Regions from separate parts of the Lysinibacillus sp. 1 U-2021 genome, predicted to be linked through region 2. Evidence: riboswitches for the same ligand, from Rfam matches in the RefSeq annotation. Region 2 holds a riboswitch; the other holds the start of a gene.
The links. Region 2 has a riboswitch for glycine ahead of QH639_RS10065 (amino acid permease). Riboswitches for the same ligand answer to the same signal wherever they lie in the genome.

Region 1: linked by a shared signal. The riboswitch ahead of gcvT (glycine cleavage system aminomethyltransferase GcvT) and the one ahead of QH639_RS10065 (amino acid permease) in region 2 are both predicted to bind glycine.

The regions. Positions count from the first base shown of each region.
Region 1 is NZ_CP123966.1:3,083,341-3,091,207, reverse strand. It holds gene comGB (competence type IV pilus assembly protein ComGB) at 1-82, shown strand, start outside; gene comGC (competence type IV pilus major pilin ComGC) at 93-431, shown strand; gene comGD (competence type IV pilus minor pilin ComGD) at 431-868, shown strand; gene QH639_RS16015 (hypothetical protein) at 861-1,175, shown strand; gene comGF (competence type IV pilus minor pilin ComGF) at 1,172-1,597, shown strand; gene QH639_RS16005 (hypothetical protein) at 1,614-1,775, shown strand; gene QH639_RS16000 (shikimate kinase) at 1,796-2,311, shown strand; glycine riboswitch at 2,456-2,548, shown strand; gene gcvT (glycine cleavage system aminomethyltransferase GcvT) at 2,797-3,900, shown strand; gene gcvPA (aminomethyl-transferring glycine dehydrogenase subunit GcvPA) at 3,926-5,272, shown strand; gene gcvPB (aminomethyl-transferring glycine dehydrogenase subunit GcvPB) at 5,265-6,728, shown strand; gene QH639_RS15980 (hypothetical protein) at 7,565-7,702, shown strand; gene QH639_RS15975 (hypothetical protein) at 7,674-7,829, shown strand; gene QH639_RS15970 (DUF1441 family protein) at 7,859-7,867, opposite strand, start outside.
Region 2 is NZ_CP123966.1:1,975,239-1,983,105, forward strand. It holds gene QH639_RS10060 (rhodanese-like domain-containing protein) at 1-89, shown strand, start outside; glycine riboswitch at 654-730, shown strand; gene QH639_RS10065 (amino acid permease) at 896-2,233, shown strand; gene QH639_RS10070 (glutaminase) at 2,267-3,232, opposite strand; gene QH639_RS10075 (M20 family metallopeptidase) at 3,302-4,717, opposite strand; gene QH639_RS10080 (MFS transporter) at 4,737-5,957, opposite strand; gene QH639_RS10085 (hypothetical protein) at 6,258-7,559, opposite strand; gene QH639_RS10090 (hypothetical protein) at 7,712-7,867, opposite strand, start outside.

The sequences.
Region 1 (7,867 bases), 1.1 Mb from region 2:
CTTTATCCTTATAGCTGCTTGTATAATAGCGGCTTATATCAGTTTATTATTACCCATCTATCACATGATTGAATTAGTTTAGGAGGAAGATGATGAAACGTCTTAACCAACAAGATGGTTTTACTTTAATTGAGATGCTTATAGTTTTGTTAATTATATCTATTCTTATTTTAATTACAATCCCAAATGTTACAAAGCATTTCGCCACAATAGATAAGAAAGGCTGTACGGCTTATATAAGCATGGTACAAGGTCAAGTAGAGGCGTATCGTGTAGATTATATGGCTTATCCTACCTTAGAGGATTTAGTGGCAAAGGGCTATTTAAAGGAAAATGAAACAACCTGCCCAAATAAAGAAGAAATAGTGATTACTAATGAGGGAGAGGTACGTCCAGCCAATGTCAACTTGGAAACAGGTACGGATAGCTAATGAATGTTCGTAAAAACGGCGGTTTTACCATTCTTGAAATGCTGGTTGTCTTATTTCTTGTTATGAGTTTAACAGCAATTGTTAGTAAATTCTCATTGAAAATAGCAGAAACCAAGGAATTAGAACGATTTTTTACGCAATTACAGCTAGATATTCAATATATTCAAACCTATAGTATGAGCCAACGACAATATATAGCCTTGAAAATGGAAGGTTCAATAAATCGTTATACTATTCAAAAAGATATTTATACTCATTTATATGAACGTTCTTTTCCGAAGGGGGTTGAATTTTTGCCAGCTGAGAGTTCCATTCAAACACTTGTCTATAACTACAGCGGCAATGTGATGTCAGCAGGCACCATGGCATTTAAAACACCACAGGGCAAGAAAAAAGTAATCATAACATTAGGGCGAGGGAGAGCTAGGATTGAATGAGTCAGGCTATTCTTTTGTAGAAACTATTTTAGGTGTGGGTATTTTGATGTTACTTTGTACCTCGTTAATCCCCATTACCTATACGATGAAAACAAATCTTGCTAATAAAAAAATGGAGCTAATTGCAGCTGAAACAGCATACGAAGGTTTAAAACAGTACCATGCGATTCAAGTAACAGAGGGCTCTCGGACCATTGAACAGGTTGCTTATCATTGGATCGTTGACGAACAACAAATTTGTGTCCAATTTCAAAATTTACAGGAGTCACGCCAAAAATGTATCCAAGTGACAGGTGAAGCCTCATGAATGAAAAAGGCTATACATTAATAGAAGCTATGTTTCAATTAGTCGTTTTTGTGCTTATTTCTCATTTTTTTGTCCTTATAATACTTTGGTTTGCAGAAATGAAATCAACTATGCTAACAGATGAACAAACAAAGTGGGAACTATTTGTTTCCGACTTGAACCTCTCTCTAAAAGAACTTTCCACCTTTTCCATTCGTGAAGATCAAAAAAGAATAACTTTCCAAACAGCTAATACGCTCCATCATGTTGATTGCTACTCAAATATTATTCGTGAGCAGGTAAAGGGTGGACATGTTCCTATGCTAATAGGAATCAATAAATGTCAATTTAGCTATTCCGAAAATAAGCTGACGGTAGCTGTTGAAATGGCGAGTGGTATTCAAAAGGAGCGAGCCTTTTATGTGCCAATTATTGAAAAATGACAGAGGGGCTATTTTTTTGATCGCAATTGCATTATTATTTTTTGTAACTACTTTTGTTCTTGCGTATTATATGTCTTATGAAATGCAGTATCGAACATATGATGGGCTAGAAAAATTGAATGTTCGAGCTACGATAAATTTATTGGGACAAATTTTGTCAGACAGTGTAGAATCGTAGTTATAAGAAGGTGAATCGAATTGCGAAAAATATATTTAGTTGGTTTTATGGGTAGTGGAAAAAGTGCATTAGGAAGACGCTTAAGCTATTTATTGAAGATGCCATATTATGATATGGATCATGAAATTGTGCGTCAGCAGGGGATGACCATTCCACAGATTTTTGAAAAATACGGTGAGGCCCACTTTCGAGAAATAGAAACAGAATTTTTGAAAAATTTCAGGGACGAGGCTTGCATTATTTCGACTGGTGGTGGCGTTGCCATTAATGCTGAAAATCGAAAAATTATGAGACGCAGTGGATTGGTGTTTTTTTTAGATGCGTCGTTTGAGGATATTTATAAACGAGTTCAGCATGATCCAAATAGACCCATTGTACAGAGCTCTACAAAGGAGGAGCTAGAAAGTCTGTATCACTACAGAAGGAAGTTTTACCGTGATGCAGGTCATATTCAGGTACTGACAGAAGGTAGGACGATTCGCCAAATTCTAGAGTATTTAGTATTTCAAGTGAAAAGGTTAAAAAACGAACGATGAATATATTATGTCAATTTAATGTTCGTGTTTTATTATCTTTTAAAAAATGATTGCCTTTCCAATGCATTTAATGTTAGGATATAGACAAATAAGTAACTAAATGTTCATTGAATACTAAATAGTACCAAGATTTATCTTGGGCGGATGATTGTGCGGGGAGAGAGCGTGTAGACGCCACCGAAGGAGCAAGTAGCAATGGGCTATGAATCTCTCAGGTAAAAGGACTCGTACAAGACGCAACTCTGGAGAGAGCTGTAGTATAACAATAACAGCCACCAAAGGGGAAAGCCGACTGATTGGCAAGGGTAAAGCTTGCGAGCCAGTCTGGTGTAACTTTCAGGTGCAAGGACAGAGAATCCCGAAAAGGGGTTCGTCTGTCTTTTTTTATGTCTATAGCCAGTTTTACGTAATTGATTGTAGGAATGCAAAAAGCAGACGAACTACTACCAGTAAAAATGTAACTAACAATAAGGGGGCAAAAAAGAATGGCGAATGAATTAAAACGTACACCTCTATTTGAAGAATACGCGAAATATGGTGCAAAAACAGTTGACTTCGGTGGATGGGAATTACCTGTTCAATTCTCTTCTATTAAAGAAGAACATGATGCAGTGCGTAATCGTGCAGGCTTATTTGATGTATCACATATGGGAGAGATTTTAGTAACTGGTCCCGATGCATTAGGTTTTTTACAAAATCTGTTATCAAATGATGTCTCAAAAATTGTTGACGGTCAAGCGCAGTACACGGCAATGTGCTATGAAGATGGTGGCGTTGTTGATGATTTATTAACATATAAATTAGCTGACAATCACTATTTATTATGTGTCAATGCAGCTAACATTGAAAAAGACTATGATTGGATGATGGAAAATCAACATCAATATGATGTGACGATTGATAACCAATCGGATGCCTACGCACAAATTGCTCTGCAAGGACCATTAGCAGAAGAAGTTCTTCAATCCCTTACTTCAACTGATGTAAGTGCCATTAAATTTTTCCGCTTCCAAGAGAATGTGGAGGTTGCCGGACATAAAGTATTAGTTTCGCGCAGTGGCTACACAGGTGAAGATGGCTTTGAATTATATGGCGCTCCAGAAGACATCAAAGCGCTTTGGGGTAAAATTTTAGAGGCAGGTCAAGAAAAAGGTGTGGTTCCAGCTGGACTAGGATGTCGTGATACACTTCGTTTTGAAGCGGGGCTACCACTATATGGTCAAGAGCTATCAGCAACAATTTCTCCTCTAGAGGCTGGTATTGGCTTCGCTGTGAAATTAAATAAAGAAGGCTTCATTGGTCATGAAGCATTAGTAGCTCAAAAGGAAAATGGTCTACCACGCAAACTTGTAGGCATTGAAATGATTGATAAAGGCATTCCACGCCATGGCTACAAAGTGTTTAAGGATGGTCAAGAAATCGGTGAAGTGACAACTGGTACACAGCTTCCTTCATCTAAACGTAATGTTGGTCACGCATTAATTGACAGTCAATTCGCAACAATCGGAACTGAGCTAGAAATCGAAATTCGCGGTAAACACTTAAAGGTAATAACAGTAGAAACACCGTTTTACAAGCGTTCAAAATAATAGTTGAAAAGAGGGACCTACATTTATGAAACATCGTTATTTACCTATGACGGAGCAAGATCAAAAAGAAATGTTAGACGTAATCGGTGTATCCTCAGTCGATGAGTTATTTGAGGATATTCCTGAGAAAGTCCGTTTTAAAGGCCTTTATGATATTAAAGAAGCTAAATCAGAATCTGCTTTATTAAAAGAATTAACGGCACTTGCTGCTAAAAATAAGGATACAAATGCCAATGTATCATTTTTAGGCGCAGGTGTTTATAACCACTATAAACCAGTGATCGTGGACCATGTTATTTCTCGTTCAGAGTTCTATACGGCTTATACACCATATCAGCCTGAGATTTCACAAGGTGAGCTACAAGCCATCTTTGAATTCCAAACGATGATTGCCGAGCTAACGGGTATGGATCTTGCAAACTCTTCTATGTATGACGGTGGTACAGCTTTAGCAGAGGCAGGTATGCTGGCAGCTGGTCATACGCGTCGCAAGAAAATTTTAGTGTCTGAAGCAGTGCACCCAGAATATCGCGATGTTGTTGCTACATATGCCTACGGTCAATCCATTGAGATTGTGACTATCCCGCAAAAAGATGGTGTGACAGATGTGGATGCATTAAAAGAGTTGATCGATGACAACACAGCAGCTGTTATTGCACAATATCCAAACTTCTTCGGCCAAGTGGAAGACATCCAAGTGATCGGGGATATTGCACATGCTGCAAAAAGCTTACTTGTTGTATCTTCTAACCCACTTGCATTAGGAATCTTAACGCCTCCTGGCAAGCTTGGCGCTGATATTTGTGTAGGTGATGCGCAAGTATTCGGTATTTCTGAAGCCTTCGGTGGCCCACACTGTGGTTTCTTTGCAGTAACAACAAAATTAATGCGTAAGGTCCCAGGACGTCTTGTTGGTGAAACAGTGGATGGTGAAGGCCGTCGTGGTTACGTTTTAACACTACAAGCACGTGAACAACATATCCGTCGTGATAAGGCAACTTCAAATATTTGCTCAAACCAAGCACTTCTTGCACTTGCAGCTTCTGTAGCGATGACAGCTCTAGGAAAACAAGGTATCCGTGAAATGGCTACTCAAAATATTGCGAAAACACGTTATGCAAAAAATGCCTTTGAAGCAGCAGGCTTTACAGTAGCATTCCAAGGTGCACACTTTAACGAAATCGTAGTGAAAACGAATAAATGTGTGAAGGAAATCAATAAAGGCTTAATCGAAAAGGGTATTATCGGTGGCTATCCTTTAGGTCAAAATTATGACTCTCTGAAAAATCATGTGCTAATCGCAGTAACTGAATTACGCACGAAGGAAGAAATTGATGCACTTGTTGCAGAAATGGGGGCTCTTAATGCATAACGAAAATCAATCACTCATTTTTGAAATTTCAAAAGAAGGTCGCGTTGGCTATAGTTTAGAAGCACTAGATGTGCCTGAAGTAGACCTAGCAGATTTATTACCTGCAAACCTAGTACGTTCAGAGGCAGCAGAACTACCTGAAGTATCTGAGCTGGATATTATGCGTCATTATACAGCACTTTCTCGTAGAAACCATGGGGTAGACTCGGGCTTCTATCCGCTTGGCTCTTGTACGATGAAATATAATCCGAAAATTAACGAAACAGTTGCACGTCTTTCAGGCTTTGCAAATGTTCACCCATTACAGGATGAATCAACAGTCCAAGGGGCAATGGAACTTCTTTATGATCTTCAAACGTCTTTAGTAGAAATTACAGGGATGGATGAAGTTACATTACAACCAGCAGCAGGTGCTCATGGTGAATGGACAGCGTTAATGATGATTCGTGCCTTCCATGAAGCAAATGGGGAAGGTCACCGTAACAAAGTAATCGTGCCTGACTCAGCTCACGGTACAAACCCAGCCTCAGCGACAGTAGCGGGCTTTGAAACAATCACTGTCAAATCGGATGAAAATGGCTTAGTTGATATCGAAGACCTTCGCAAAGTAGTAGGTTCTGATACAGCAGCACTCATGTTAACGAACCCGAATACACTAGGGTTATTTGAAGAAAACATTATCGAAATGGCAGAGCTAATTCACTCTGTAGGCGGTAAAGTGTACTATGATGGTGCGAACCTCAATGCCGTTATGAGTAAAGCACGTCCTGGCGATATGGGCTTTGACTGTGTGCATTTAAATCTACACAAAACATTTACAGGCCCACATGGTGGCGGTGGTCCAGGTTCTGGTCCAGTAGGTGTAAAAGCAGATTTAATTCCATTCCTACCAAAACCAGTATTAGTAAGAACTGAAGAAGGCACATACCACTTTGACTACGATCGTCCACAATCAATCGGACGCGTAAAACCTTACTATGGTAACTTTGGTATCAATGTTCGTGCTTATACGTATATTCGTACAATGGGGCCAGATGGCTTAAAAGCTGTTACAGAATATGCTGTATTAAATGCAAACTATATGATGCGTCGCTTAGAGCCATTCTACGATCTACCATATAACCGTCACTGTAAACATGAATTTGTCTTATCAGGTCGTCGTCAGAAGAAGCTAGGCGTTCGTACATTAGATATCGCAAAACGTTTGTTAGACTTTGGCTACCATCCACCAACAACATACTTCCCATTAAATGTGGAAGAGGCGTTAATGATCGAGCCAACTGAAACTGAATCTAAAGAAACATTAGATGCATTCTGTGATGTAATGATTCAAATTGCGAAAGAAGCAGAAGAAAATCCATCAATCGTTCAAGAAGCACCTCATACAACAGTCGTATCTCGTCTAGACGAAACACGCGCTGCTCGTACACCAGTGCTTCGTTATCAAAAAGCATAGTCTACAAAACCGTTCACGTTTAGGTGAACGGTTTTTTTTGCACCTTAAATTACAAGCTGAATGAATGAACATTGGATTTTAGCGTGCTGGCGACGTAATATAAAGCCAAATAAAAGTGTGACTGATTACTGCCTCATGACTTTTGGGAAGAAAATCATAAAAGGAAAGCAAGGTTTTCGATTATTTTGTTTAGATGTAACTTTTCAAGGATAAGAGGGTAAGTTGTAAATGAAGAGGTGAACAATGCTATTTCTCCTAACTATTTTTGGAAGTTGGACTTTCCTTTTTGAAATTCATAATATCCTGAAAGAAAAGTACAAATGCTTAAAGAACTATTTTATATATATTCATCCTAAAAGACTAATGTCGTTATATGATTAATACTTTTTATTCATTTTTCCTATATAGAAGATTATTTTAAAAAACAGCTTTGGGCCCAAGAGTAATTGAACCTTTAGTTTTTTTTTATAAAAAAATAGGATTAATCCTATATTAACTGAAAAAATATCATAATTATTATATGTAACATTTTTACTAAAAATACTTTAAATTGTTTTTAATGTCAATATCTTCTATAGAAAATATTGACATTAATTTTTGGTGTTGTATAGTTACTTTTGTGATACATCCTATCATTAGTGAATAAAAAATGCATAAAAGTAGAATTAGAGTTTCTAGTACATAGCTTAGCCTCAAATTGATTTTTATTCCTGAAATATTCTTTATAAGAAGTAGTTATATAATTCTAATCCTGTATTTTTATCACTAAATGTTTATGCTTACCCGAAATTCGTTATCTAAAGGAGGGACGGCTGTAGAAATATACAGCCAAATGAATGGAGATTATTAATCAAACAAACAGAACCATGCTATTTGAAGAAATTAATCCTGAAAAAATGGACTTAATTACGCTTGTTGGAGATGTGAAGGGAATCGACAGTCTAAGTGATGAAAAGATTAAAGAAATTCCATGATGGAGATGATATCGGCTACATTATCGACGAGAAAACGAGCACGTGTCAAATTGACCTTGTGTTTAATGGCAATGTGAAGAATTTAGAAGTAATGATTACAAAAGGGACAAGTGCTGTTAAAGCCTAACAAGTTTAAACATACAATTATTCAATTTTTCAGTCGTA
Region 2 (7,867 bases):
TTCTTAAAAAACGTGGGTACAACCAAATTTACCAACTTCAAGGTGGTTTCAAAACTTGGACAGGTAAAATAAAAGCAAAAAAATATTAATGCTCTCATCAGAAAAAGTCGTCTCAAAGTACTATGAGACGACTTCTTTTTTAAAAAATTCAGAGTTTCTACTATATTATATCTATTTCAAATGATGCTGTACGAGCTTCATGTCATTAAATTAAAAAAGTAAAGCAACAAAACGCATTATAATCCCCTTTTTGATACAAAGTCTACTTTGAACGAGTTCGCTACTTGAGTCGGGTCCTCATAAAAATGAGCGCTTCGTCCACTTTTTTGAGCGTCCTTTTCATTTGTTTGAGCACTTCCACACTCTTTTGGAGCGGTTTTCACTTATGTTTGAGCACTTCGACAGCTATGTTGAGCAATCTTCCAATAATCCATCTCATATTAAAAACCCCTTCACGAAACACTTTGTATGACCAAAAATACTATTTTTCGTTAGAGATATGCCTGTTACGAACCCCATTCTTCTATTTTTCTGAAAATAGTCAAAATTTATTGTTGAATAATTTTAGAAGCACTGTTAGGATGTATAATATCTTACAATAATAATTGATTATCAAGTTAATAAGCTATGAATGCTATGGATCAAACTATAGCAGGAGCAGTTCTGGAGAGAGCGCACATTGCGTCGCCGAAGGGTTCACTATCTCAGGCAAAAGGACAGAGGAGTAATACAGCTTTTATAAGCGATGCTACATAAAATATTTAACCTATTTCATGTAGACATCTGTGAGTAAATGATATTTGTTATTCTGACGTTTTTCCGAGACTAGTGTCACAACTAGTCTCTTTTTATTTTTCCAGTCATAGTTTTTTATGCATCTTTGAGGGGGATTAACGTGGAACAGCAACAATTAAAACGAGATTTAAAAAATCGCCATGTGCAGCTTATTGCCATTGGCGGAACAATTGGGACTGGTTTATTTTTAGGCTCTGGAAAAGCCATTGCCTTAGCAGGGCCTTCGATCATCCTAGCCTACTTAATTGTGGGGACAGCGCTATTTTTTGTGATGCGTGCCTTAGGTGAATTGTTACTATCCAACGCAGGCTACACTTCATTTACGGATTTTGCATCCGAGTACATAGGGCCTTGGGCAGGTTATGTAACAGGTTGGACATACTGGTTCTGTTGGATTATGACCGCAATGGCAGACATTATTGCGGTGGGGGTTTATACACAATATTGGTTTGATCTCCCACAATGGGTGCCAGCCATTGGTTGCCTTGTATTGTTATTACTACTAAATCTATTAACCGTTAAGCTTTTTGGTGAGCTAGAATTTTGGTTCGCTATTATTAAAGTTATTACGATTGTCGCACTTATTATTATTGGTCTTATTATGTTAGTAACTGGCTTTCAAACTAGCTCAGGGACCGTATCAGTTGAAAATCTGTGGGCACATGGAGGCATGTTCCCAAATGGTATATACGGCTTTTTAATGGCCTTCCAAATGGTAGTCTTTGCATTTGTTGGAGTGGAATTAGTGGGGGTTTCAGCAGCTGAAACCGCAGATCCTCAAAAAAATATTCCTTCTGCCATTAATAAAATTCCATTTCGCATTTTGCTTTTCTATGTAGGGGCATTATTTGTCATTTTATGTATTAACCCATGGTATGAAATGTCTGCTTCAAGCAGTCCCTTTGTCCAAGTGTTTACATTAGCAGGTATCCCGATTGCTGCTGGTATTATAAATTTTGTTGTGCTTACTTCAGCGGCTTCAGCAGGTAACAGTGGGTTATTCTCCACAAGTCGGATGCTCTATAATCTTGGTAACAATAAACAGGCGTCTCCAGCATTCGCAAAACTCAACAGAAACAGTGTGCCAAGTAATGCTCTCGTTATTTCTGCTATTGTTGTATCAGTTGGTGCTCTGTTAAGTAAGTTGATGCCAGAGAATGCCTTTAGTGTTGTGACGACAATCAGTGCAATTTGTTTTATATGGGTGTGGAGCATTATCATCATTTCTCACATCATCTACAAACGAAAAAAACGTGCTTTACATGAAGCTTCCATCTTCAAAGCACCACTGACTCCTTTTATCAACTACGTCGTGCTTGCGTTTTTCGCCTTTTTATTAATGGTGATGTTTATTTCTGAGGCTACGCGTACAGCACTGCTGTTAACACCAATTTGGTTTATCGCTTTATTTATTATTTATAAAATGAAAAAAAGATGACTTCAGACTAAGCGCTGAAATCATCTTCACTTATTAAAAAATAGTCATATCCCATTCTGTTGCTAGCTGTTTCAGCAACTGTACACCTGCCACACTGTTTCCTATTGGATCAATCGCTGGTCCGTAAATTCCGATACCACAGCCAGTAGGAAACGGCGAGTGCAGGCCTGCATGTCCTGGAACAGCCGCAAGAATCGCACCTGATACACCACTTTTGGCAGGGAGGCCAATAAATGCCGCAAACTTCCCTGAGGCATTGTACATACCACACGTTACCATTAAAGCCTTCGCTAATTTTGCCACTTGTTTTGGGAATAGCTGTTTCTTTAACAGTGGGTGATAGCCATCATTCGCAATAACTAGGCCAATCATGGCTAAATCTGATACATTGACTTCAATTGCACATTGCTTCAAATAAACCTCAAGTGCCGCCTCTACTGGACAATCTAAAAACCCTGAATCCATTAAGTAATAGGCCAATGCTCGATTACGATTAGCCGTTTGCCACTCTGACTGGAATACTTCTTCATTGATACTCAATTGCTTGCCGATGATTTGTTCTAAAAATTGTAGAATCTTTGTGACCTTCTCTTGCGGAGAATGACCAGCCAACATGGAGGATACCGTAATAGCCCCAGCATTAATCATCGGGTTAAAGGGTTTACCTGGCTGATGACTTTCTAAGCGAATAATTGAGTTAAAGGTATCTCCTGTTGGTTCAACATCTACTCTTTCTAAAACATATGGTAAGCCTCGATCCATACAGGCTAAAATAAAGGTAATAACCTTGGAAACGCTTTGAAGGGTAAATAGTTCTTCGGTATCTCCCGCTTTGATTTCGTGGCCTTCAGTCCCCACAATCGCCACAGCTAATTGATTAGGATCTTTTTTGGCTAAAGCAGGGATATAATTAGCACATTGCCCTTCTTTGGTAGCTGCACGATACTGTGATACCCACTGTGCTAGAAGATGATGCTGATGATTGGGTTGTGTTGACATGTCGCGTTCTCCTTTCAAAATGAGGCAAAAACAGAGCCTTCATAGTTCTCCTATGAAGACTCTATCCTGTTAGCGCTTAGGTGGCTGTGTTCCCTCTGGAATTAAAGATTGATATGTTTCACCATCTAGACGTTCTTGCCATTCCTTTTTCGCTTTTTCAATGTATAGAGGATTATCCAGCAACGCTAAGGCTGTACAAGCCATAATTTTAGCAGCCTGTAGCATTCCTTTATGCGCTATTGGGGTCACTCCCTGAGACACTACCTGCCATGTATGTAATGGTGTCCCTAATGCCATGCATACAGTTGTACACTGTACGGTTGGTACGTTCCAGCTAACATCGCCAACATCTGTAGAGCCACCCATAATAAATTCAGGTAGCATGCCTGGAACATGATCAGCAATCACTTTGCCTTGTAGTTGCTTGGCATCTTCTCTGCGTAAGCCCACTAATGAAGCTGCTTGTACTTCTGGTGTAAACGTATTGAAAATTGCCTGCGCATACTGTTCATCCTCTATTGTATAGTCTGGCATACCAATTTCAAGTATTTGTTGATACATCACATCATAAAGTGTTTTATTTGTAATAAGATTTGATGCAGCACCTTCAAACTCAATGTCCACTGACGTCCCTGTCATCATTGTGGCACCCTTTGCAATGTTCTCAACGCGCTGATAAATTTCCTGCACTTGCTGCTTTTTAGGTGCCCTAACTAGATACGTTACCTCTGCATATGGTTGAACGACATTTGGCGAAGTTCCGCCAGAATTAGTAATGGCATAATGCACACGTGCTTCTGGAATGATGTGTTCTCGTAAGTAGTTTACCCCAACATTCATAAGCTCAACAGCATCTAAAGCACTTCGTCCAAGATGTGGTGCAGCTGCGGCATGAGCACTTTTGCCCGTAAACTTAAACGTTGCGGCATAGTTTGCTAGAGAACTACACGTCATCACAGTCGAAAACGTACCTGGATGCCAAGAGATCGCGATATCAACATCATCAAAAAGGCCAGCCTTTGCCATATAAGCTTTACCAGATCCATTCTCCTCTGCAGGGCAACCGTAAAAACGGATTGTTGCTGACTGATGATTTTGCTCTAAATAATCCTTTACAGCAACAGCAGCTGCGAATGCGCCAGTACCTAATAAATTATGACCACAGCCATGTCCGCTTCCACCATCCACAAGAGGCTCATGTTGTGTCGCCCCACCTTTTTGACTCAAGCCTGGAAGCGCATCATATTCACCTAAAAAGGCAATGACAGGCTGACCAGAACCATACGTTCCAACAAGCGCTGTTTCAAGAGCAGCAACACCGACTTCTGTTTGAAAACCCTCTTTTTCTAGTGCCTGTTTCATATATTCCATCGATTTCTTTTCTTGAAAATGAAGCTCGGGCACAGCCCAAATCGCATCGCTTAATGCTACTGTAGCTTGCTGTTTTGCTTCAATTAATGTTGAAATTTTTTCATGATAACTCATATTTGTCCCTCCAAATTCATTATGCTTTTAATAATGTTCCTTTTTGGTCGTTTAATGTGACAAGCGATACAATACAGATAAGCGCAAAGCCAATTAACATCCAAAAGGCTGCATCAAAGGAGCCATTAAAGGCATCAACCATAAATCCAATTGCCATCGGTGTAACAAACCCTGCTAATTGTCCCCCTGTATTGGCAATCCCCATTGCAGAACCTGTGATAGAGGAAGGTAATTTCTTGAGCACAATAACAGGTAGTAATGTAATGACAAACGCAATAAAGATCGAAACGACTGTTTGGTAACCAATAAATAACGTCACTGTTTTGGCAGTAAACATTAAATACAATAAAAGACCAATGACTGCGCAGGAAATAGAGCCTAACACTTTCTCCATACCTTTTGGTAGCTTATCAATGATATAGCCACTACCATATACACCAATTATCGTTGTAATAGCTGGTATTGTTTGCGCCCAACCAATGGACATTAAATCCAAGCCTCGATTTTTTTGAAGATATGTTGGAATCCAAGAAACTAATCCCCAGTTCACTGCATAAATACAAAAATAAGCAATGATTAAATTCCACATTAGGGGTGTTTTCAATAACTCTTTAAAATTCACTTTGTTCGTAGTATTTTCTGTTCCAGCAGTAGCTGCCTCATCTTGCGGGAGTTGAATGTATTTCCAATATAAAAAGGCAATTATGGCCCCAATTGCTCCAATGATGATAAACATCATGCGCCAGCCAATCGTTCCTAATAGATAAGCAGCTAGCAAAGGGACAATGAGTGAAACAATGCCACCAGAAGTAAGCATGATGGACATCGCTCTACCTCTTTCCTCTTTTGGGAAAATCGTAGCAATAATTTTAGAGCTTGATGGCTGAAAACCACCCTCACCAATACCAAATAAAAAACGAATTACAATCATCGCTGTTAAAGACCAAGCAATAGCTGTTAGGCCCGTAAAAATAGACCACATGATAACAGCCATCAATAAAACTCGTTTTGCGCCAAACTTATCGGCAAGCCAGCCACCCGGTATTTGCATAATGGCATAGCCTAAAAAGAAAGCGCTTAAAATAATACCCGTTGAAGATGCATCCAGTTGCAAATCTCCTGTAATCGAAACCACTGCATAGTTCATAATATAGCGATCTAAATTCCCTAAAGACCAGCCTAAAAATAAAAGTGCAAGGATGACATTTCTAGATTTCTTCGTTATTTCATTTGTTGTCATACATATCCCTCCCATATATAGAAATCCTCTCTTTATTGCCACGACTATTCTTGAATATGCTTGCCCCCTTGTCCGTAAATCCCCTTTTATATACCGACATTTTCGTTATATATTCGTATAATAATCAAAGTTCAATAAAAAGACAATATTTTTTTGAAAATTTCTAATAGATAATCGTCTTCGTAAATCCATATTATGTACCTAAATAACCGCTGAATTTAGTGATTTATCAGTATTTAAGGCTTCAAAAAGCATAAAAAAATGTCCCACACCATTTATTGGTTTGGGACATTTTTGTTTTTAGACAAGTTGATACATTTTAATAGGTCTGCCTCGAGTATGCTGTAATTCTTCTCCACAAATTCTCGCTAAATCTACATTACATAAATCTGCTACGATTCGTTGGGCATTTCTCTCGCTCATTTGCAGTTGTGTCGCTAAATCCTTTGTCGTAAAATGCTTCCAATGCATTTTTTGTACAAGTGCATGGATTTTCATATAGGTTTTAATACTAATATTCCCTTTTTTTAGTTTTTCTAAAATATAAGGGTCTTCTGCTCGGTAGGAATAGGATAGCTCTTCTACATGCCCTACCGATTCAATAATGGTGCCATCATCCTGTATCATCACGATGTCAATAGCCTCGTTTTCCTTCGTCTGTCTTAGTCCTCGGTGAGCATGTAACTCAGCATTGAACACTGTTTGAGCAAAGCCAATGCCTGCTGTCACCTTTGTCTCCATTTCAATCGACAACTGATACATTTTTTCCTGTAAAAATCGTATTTGCCCTTCAATCGCACCTCTTGTACTAAAGATCGTATATTTACCATTCCCCTCTTCAATAAGAGAGCCATCAATCTGTTCACAGAGCTGTAGTAGATTTTCCTTCGTGCGCAATTCTAAATATTGAATACGATAGCCTTGCTTCATGCGTTCTTTTAATGAATCGAAGTCCTTAATTTCAAGCATGACTGCACCAATTTGTGTCTCTTTATAATAGGACGTTTTGATCTTCTCTGTAAAAAGTTGAACTGTATGATAAATTTCTGTTTTTGTTGGGGAAACCCAATAAGATGGCACACCACGTTTCTTCAGCTCTTCATCAACAGAGGGATAACAAGTAATCGCAAAATCAATTTTGCCCGCCTGCCAAAGGCTATAGTGGAAATCAAATAGCTCTTGTGGATCAATAGCGACATCAAATTCCTTTAGATACATATGGTGGACATTATGCTGAATCTCTGCAAGACTTTCTGAAGCCATTTGAGAAGGCGAAGGAATAATATCGATACTAACATTTTCTATAAATTTTTTTTGCTGATAGGATTGTTCTAAAAAACCCCGATAAATAGCCGCTTCGGAAAAAATAATATGGGTCAATTTATCTTGGGATACATTCGTTTGGCGGGCAAGTTTATAAGGGATGTAACCAGAAAACAACCAGAAATCGACAGCCTGATTATGTGTCTCCACAAGATGCTTTGTTTCCGTCGCCACTTCATATATATACGGAATAAATTCCATATCCTGTTCGATTTCTCGTGCTAAGGCAATAATTCTTTCAACGGATTGAATGGGACCAACAACACCTATTTTATACATCTTTTGTTCCTACCTTCTTTGTGAAACTACAATCTTATGTAAAAAATTTCTTCCTTTGTTGTACATAGTATAGCGGACAATCAAATTACTAGACAAATCTTATGTATAAAGAAAAGCCTCGAAAACTGTTCGAGGCCATCTGGAAGTAACAATTATTGCTCGGTTGGATACATGTTTGTATAGAGTAACTCTAATCTTTTAGAGAGCTTTCCATAGGCTGTTTGCCATGCTTTACGTGCAGCATCATTACTGCTCCCTGCTGGTTCGTATATAGCATGCACCTCTTCAACCTTCTTCAAATCACCCTC